Regions from separate parts of the Streptococcus sp. Marseille-Q5619 genome, predicted to be linked through region 2. Evidence: predicted binding sites of a transcription regulator. Region 2 holds the regulator's gene; the other holds the start of a gene.
The links. Region 2 encodes HrcA, which represses chaperone genes, less so after heat shock. Its sites were predicted from a motif close to TTAGCACTCNNNNNNNNNGAGTGCTAA; they were not measured.
Positions count from the first base shown of each region.

Region 1 (3,428 bases), on a different contig from region 2:
TTTGAGACTTGATAACCGCAACACGGTGAGAAATCGCTTCAGGATTTCCAGCACCTTCTACGATAACCGTACTATCTTTGTCTACGGTCACTCTAGCTGCTTGACCAAGAGCTTCAATTGTCGCATCTTTCAACTCAAGACCAAGGTCTTCTGTGATAACTGTTCCGCCTGTTAAGATGGCAATGTCTTCGAGCATAGCTTTGCGGCGGTCACCAAAACCAGGTGCCTTGACCGCTACCACGTTGAAGGTTCCACGAATCTTGTTCAAAACAAGAGTTGGAAGAGCTTCACCATCTACATCATCCGCAATAATCAAGAGTGGACGATTGCTTTGGAGAATGCTTTCTAGAAGTGGTAAGATTTCTTGGATATTTGAAATCTTCTTATCAGTAATCAAAATGTATGGATTTTCAAGGTCAGCTACCATTTTTTCGCTATCTGTTACCATATACTGTGAAAGATAACCACGGTCAAACTGCATTCCTTCCACAACTTCAAGTTCTGTTTCCATACCACGTGATTCTTCGATAGTAATGACTCCATCTTTGCCAACTTTTTCCATGGCTTCAGAGATGTACTCACCAACTTTTTCAGAACGAGAAGATACGGCTGCAACCTGAGCGATAGCTTCTTTGTTGGCAACAGGGATGGCGTTGTTTTTCAAAGCTTCTACTGCTGCTGTAACTGCTGTTTCAATCCCACGACGAATTCCGATTGGATTGGCACCTGCTGTGACGTTTTTGATTCCTTCGCGGACAATTGCTTGGGTCAAGACTGTTGCAGTTGTCGTTCCGTCACCTGCGATATCGTTGGTTTTTGAAGCTACTTCTGAGACCAATTTGGCACCCATATTTTCAAAATGGTCTTCCAATTCGATTTCTTTGGCAATAGTTACACCGTCATTGGTGATGAGTGGTGAACCGAATGATTTTTCAAGAACAACATTACGGCCTTTTGGTCCCAAGGTTACTTTAACAGTGTCTGCAAGGATATCGACACCACGGACCATAGCTGAACGGGCATCTGATGAAAATTTAATTTCTTTTGACATACTTACTTTCTCCTTCTATTCTTCAATGATTGCCAAGATGTTAGCTTCCCCTACGATGATGTACTTTTCATCGCCGTCTTTGACATCAATACCTGCGTGAGCTTCAACTAAGACACGGTCTCCAGGCTTAACACTTGGAGCTACCAAGTCACCGTTCAAGGTACGAACACCTTGTCCAGTAGCCACAACTTGAGCTGTTTTGGTTTTTTCTTGGGCTGAACCTGCGAGGACAAAACCTCCAACAGTTTGTTCTTTTTCTTCTACTTTTAAGACCACACGGTCCCCTAATGGTTTCAACATCTGATTTCCTCCATAATGAGATAGATATTATTAGCACTCTTTATATCTGAGTGCTAATTCATAGTTCTATTGTATCACTTGGTCAGAAATAGTCAAGAAAAAAGTCTGACTTTCTGAGGATGAATATATAAATTTCTTTATCCTAATTTTGCACTTTAATAATGTAGAATTTTAACGAACATGATTTATGAAATTAGTATTTTCGTTAATTCTTTTATAAAAAATACCGAAACTCTAAATCCTTATATTACGCATATATAAAAAACAACGATTATAAACCGTTGCTTTTTTACATACTATTAATATTTCAATCCTGGATTGAAAAATCCTAAGGCTACTCCTACAAGTGCAATAACTACCAATAATAGCATCACCCAATTTGGAGAAACTTTCTTTTTAGCCATCAGCCACCAACATAGAACAATAAAACCTGCTGTTAAAAGACCTGGATAAACACCATCAATCTTTTCTTGTAAGTTTAAAAATGTTTCTCCATCTCCATTTTTCAGCTCTAGCGCCGTAGTGACAGATACCCAAGTTGCTGCAACAGCTCCTATGACCATACCACCAACAACACTAATTGCTTTTCTTAGCGCCTGACCTTTAGGACCTACTAAAAATTCTACTGCTTTATCTCCAAGTTCATATCCTTTAAAATAAGCAAAACGCATTCCAAGATAGACTAATAGATTCCATGCAATAATATAGAATATTGCACCAGAAATATTTCCTCCTTTAGAAAGACCTAGAGCTATCCCCAAAAGAACAGGAATTAATGTTCCTACAATAAGTGAATCTCCAATACCTGCAATAGGCCCCATTAGACCGGCTCGCATTCCATTGATGGTCTCACTATCTACGGCATCTCCATTTGCACGCGCTTCTTCCAAACCAGCTGTTATCCCAACTACTAGAGAACCCAACTGCGGCTCAGTATTAAAGAATGCTGTGTATGTTTGCATAGCTTCTTTTTGTTCTTCCTTAGTATCATACATTTCTTCTACAATTGGAAGCATAGAAGTTAAATATCCAAAAGTTTGCATATGTTCTTGAGAAAAACATGTCAGATGTCCATAGAACCAGTGGTGAAATGATTTTGTCAATGTTTTTCTTGATATTTTTTTTCGACTCATTCTAAATATCCTCCTCTTCATCAAATCCCATATCACTGACAACTGCTGTCGTACGGGCAGATTTAATAACTTCTAATTCATAATAAATTACTGCAAAAATTAATGACACAACACCACTTGCTACTAAGTTCAAGCCTAAAGATTTTGCTAACGTGAACCCGACAAAGAAAGGAATAAAGTCTGTTGTTTTTGTAACAATTTGTTTCAAAAGTATTGCAATACCCACACATGGAAGGAGTGCTCCTACAGTAAATAGAGACTTCATTACAAAACCATCCATCGGAAGATATACTTTCATAAGATCAACCATATCTGGTCCAAATTTTGTAATAATCATTGTTGGTAAGAAAGAAAAGATAAAATGTGAAATCCAAGGATATACCCAATCAACAGCATATAACTTCTTAAAATCACCTTTCTCTACAGCTTTCCATCCAATGTGTTGCCAAAGCAAGTTCATAGTAGCTGTACCATAGAATAAAACAGTTCCAATTGTTCCAACCGCGGCTCCAATTGGCGCTGCTGCTGCTGCAATCGCCACTTCACCTGAAATATTATTTGCATGAACAAATAGGATAGATAACGGAATTCCGATATAAGAAATTGCCCGTACATCGGCCGATACAGTTCCACCAGGTGTTACTAAGGCAATATATAATACCTGTAAAGCCACACCAACGATTACCCCTGTTGTTATATCTCCTAATATTAAACCTACAATTAAACCACCAACTAATGGACGCCCCAAAGTATAGTTACCAATACTGGATCCCCCCATACCTGGCATCGATGCTAAACTTGCAAACAATCCTAAAAGAGCTGCTTGAATCCAAGAAATTTCCATCATTTTGTCTCCTTATTTCATTATTAAAATCCAAATTTTGATTTAAAATCACTCCAATAGCCAATAGATACATCTGGTAATAATTGGAATCTAACTTTAT
Region 1 covers NZ_CAMPPO010000004.1:408,467-411,894, forward strand. Annotated here, with positions in the region: gene groL (chaperonin GroEL) at 1-1,051, opposite strand, end outside; gene groES (co-chaperone GroES) at 1,067-1,351, opposite strand; gene OC530_RS07550 (PTS system mannose/fructose/sorbose family transporter subunit IID) at 1,651-2,505, opposite strand; gene OC530_RS07555 (PTS sugar transporter subunit IIC) at 2,486-3,328, opposite strand; gene OC530_RS07560 (PTS sugar transporter subunit IIB) at 3,352-3,428, opposite strand, start outside.
Region 1: a site for HrcA is predicted at 1,382-1,408, ahead of groES (co-chaperone GroES). Genes of this name have one in related genera too.

Region 2 (3,428 bases):
AAGTGAAGAGGTCCAGCCTCACCTGCAGTGATAAATGGCAAGCTGATTTGAGTTGAAGTCACACCAGAAAGGTCTTTCTTCGCTTTTTCAGCAGCATCTTTCAAACGTTGCATTGCCATCTTGTCAGTAGACAAGTCAATACCGTTTTCTTTCTTGAATTCTGCTACCAAGTGATCGATGATTTTTTGGTCAAAGTCGTCACCACCAAGTTTGTTGTCTCCTGCAGTTGACAATACATCGAAGACACCGTCACCCAATTCAAGGATAGAGACGTCGAATGTACCACCACCAAGGTCAAATACCAAGATTTTTTCTTCTTTGTCAGTCTTGTCCAAACCGTAAGCAAGAGCGGCTGCAGTTGGTTCGTTGACGATACGTTCTACTTCAAGACCAGCGATTTTACCAGCATCTTTTGTTGCTTGACGTTGAGCATCGTTGAAGTAAGCTGGAACTGTGATAACTGCTTTCGTTACTTTTTCACCAAGGTAGTCTTCAGCGTAGCCTTTCAAGTATTGAAGGATCATAGCTGAAATTTCTTGTGGAGTATATTCTTTTCCGTTAGCAGAAACTTTTTCAGAAGTTCCCATTTTAGATTTGATAGAGATGACTGTATCTGGGTTTGTAACTGCTTGGCGTTTTGCAGCATCACCAACGATGATTTCGCCGTTTTTAAATGATACTACAGATGGAGTTGTCCGATTTCCTTCTGGGTTTGCGATGATTTTACTTTCAGTTCCTTCAAGAACTGCAACTGCTGAGTTTGTTGTACCTAAGTCAATACCGATAATTTTAGACATGTGTTTTCTCCTTAAATTTTATATTCTATTTTTCTTTTAGATACTCTTCTTAAGTGGCGGCGCCGTCAGAGCTTGACTCGTCAATCTCTTTGACTAAACTTTGAGCCTAAGGTCTCAAAGTTTTCGCAAATAGCGCCACGGCGAAGAGTATCGTCTTTTGTTCGCTTCGCTCACTATTGCAAAGCTGAACTACTTTTTTATCTTTCTTTCATAGTTTATTGTCGTTTCGGACAAGTTTTCTATTATGTATGTTACAACCGTCAGAATTGCCTAGTTGTAAACAACTACCATGGCTGGGCGTAGGATGCGGTCATGGAGTTTGTAGCCTTTTTGGAAAACTTGGGCGATGGTATCTGCTGGGTGTTCATAGTCTGCTGGGAGAGTTTGGATAGCCATGTGGTAGTTATGGTCAAATTCGCCGTCAGCTGCGATTTCTTCGATTCCTTCTTCTTTCAAAGCGTGAATCAAGCTTTCTTGCACCATTTCCAAGCCCTTCTTCACATCATCTGTCAAACCTTCAACTGCGAGTGCACGCTCAAGGTTATCCAAAGAAGGGAGAATCGCTTTTGCCAAATCCTGGCTACGATAACGTTGCAAGTTTTGACGCTCTTCATTGGCACGGCGTTGGATATTTTGCATTTCCGCATGAGCACGAAGGTATTTGTTTTCGTACTCATCTGCACGTTCATTTGCCAAGTCCAATTCAGACTTCTCAGGAGTTGTTTTTTCTACCGTTTCCACAACTTCCTCTTCTTGGACTTCTTCTACTTCTTCATTTTTTATATCTTGGGCCATTTTCGCCTCCTTTAATGATTTCAATCTTAATGTACTTCGTAATGATTACTGCTGAGGTAGCGGTAAAAATCTGTCAACTTCATGGTCAAAACACGATTGACTACATTGACTTGGTTGATTAGCTGTTGGTAATCCAGATTGACTGGACCGATAATGGCTAGAATTCCAACTCCCCGATAAGGAATGAGGAACTTGCTACTAATCACCGCTAGGTCAGCTAGACAGGACTCTTGACTGTCTGCAACACGGACGTTTTGCATCTGATCTTCACGCAACCCCTCACGAATCTCCAGAGCCACCTTTTGCGGTTGATCAAAGAACTGATAGGCTGCTAGATTGGCAAAATTCAAGAGATTAACCTTACCCGCCACCACAATATTTTCGTTGAACATTTCCTTAAAGATGTGTTCAAAGAGATCAATCACATTATCCGTTGTTGTAAAGTAACGCTGGATAATCTGCGGAATCTCCGTCCGAATCTTGTAGTGAATATCTAGAACGGTGTAGCCGAGGAAACGTTCCTGAATGATGCTCTTCAGTTTCAGCAAATCCTCCTGCAAGAAGTTCCTTGGAATCAGAAACTGACTGGTAACCGTTCGAGACTCGTCTAGGGTAAATACCGCCAAGGCTGTATGTTGCCCCAGAACAACAATATCAAAGGCTGTCAACCGTTGCCTGCTGGGCTCAACATCCAGAGCCACTATCGTACAGCCACTCAAGTCTGTTAGTAGATTAGCAGCCTCTTGCAGAATATCCTCAAGCTTGAAAAATTCCTGATCAAAGGCTTTGACAATCTCATAAACCTCATTTTCAGCCAGTCGGTCAAAATCCAGTGAGTGTTTCACATAGTACTGAAAACCAGCAACACTTGGCATCCGACCGCTTGAAGTATGAGCCTTCTCAAGCAAACCTTGCTTTTCTAGAGCCGCCATGTCATTACGAATGGTTGCACTGCTAGAGTTAATAGACTCTTGCAAGGCTTTGGATCCGACAGGTTCGTGCGTTTTGGTAAAGATGTCAATAATCAGATTTAAAATATCCTGCTGACGCTCTGTAACCACCTCATCACTCCTCTCTGTCTGATCGATTAGCACTCAACATACTCAAGTGCTAACTCATGATTCTATTATACACCCTTAAAAGAGAATGTCAAGATAAAAACTCAAAAAATTAGCACTCTTTTGCCAAGAGTGCTAAAAATCGGTCTGAAGACCGAGAAACTCACCTTCCATCTACTTGATATTTCCTTTTTAGTCTGAAATAACCATAGATTAGATAAGAAATCATAAAGGCATATAGAACAAAAATGACAAAGAAAGGTTGCGACAGTTCTTCTCGAAACAAACTCATACAAACAACAAGACCACCTAAGAAAGCAGCTGCACATGAACGAAGTCTATATCGCATAACTTCCCATCTGAGCCCCTTACTCATATAGACTTGATCCTCTGGAAGTAAATCAGAAGCCGATTTACGAAGAATCGAACAAGAACCTGCTCCTATCAATTCCCAACCTCTATTTCTACAATCTTGCAGTTCATGCTTATATTTTTTAAGAAATCTAGAATCATATATATAGTAGATGACATCGTCTGGTTGACATTGGTCAAAATAGAAAAAACCAAAACGACTCGTTCTATATCTCCAACCTTTCAAGTGCATCTCATGCAAATATTCTTCTTCCTTGTCCAAATCAACAATGGTGAAAATCCGAAATTCTACTCTGCTATTCATTGTCTTACCCCAAAATTAGAAAACATGCCTGGTGTTATTTATTAGATAATTCTTTCCACTTTTGACTCAATCTCCAAAAAATATAAGAAATCTGAATCGCAA
Region 2 covers NZ_CAMPPO010000002.1:427,589-431,016, forward strand. Annotated here, with positions in the region: gene dnaK (molecular chaperone DnaK) at 1-797, opposite strand, end outside; gene grpE (nucleotide exchange factor GrpE) at 1,068-1,592, opposite strand; gene hrcA (heat-inducible transcriptional repressor HrcA) at 1,619-2,653, opposite strand; gene OC530_RS03115 (DUF2812 domain-containing protein) at 2,814-3,326, opposite strand; gene OC530_RS10200 (DUF2812 domain-containing protein) at 3,361-3,428, opposite strand, start outside.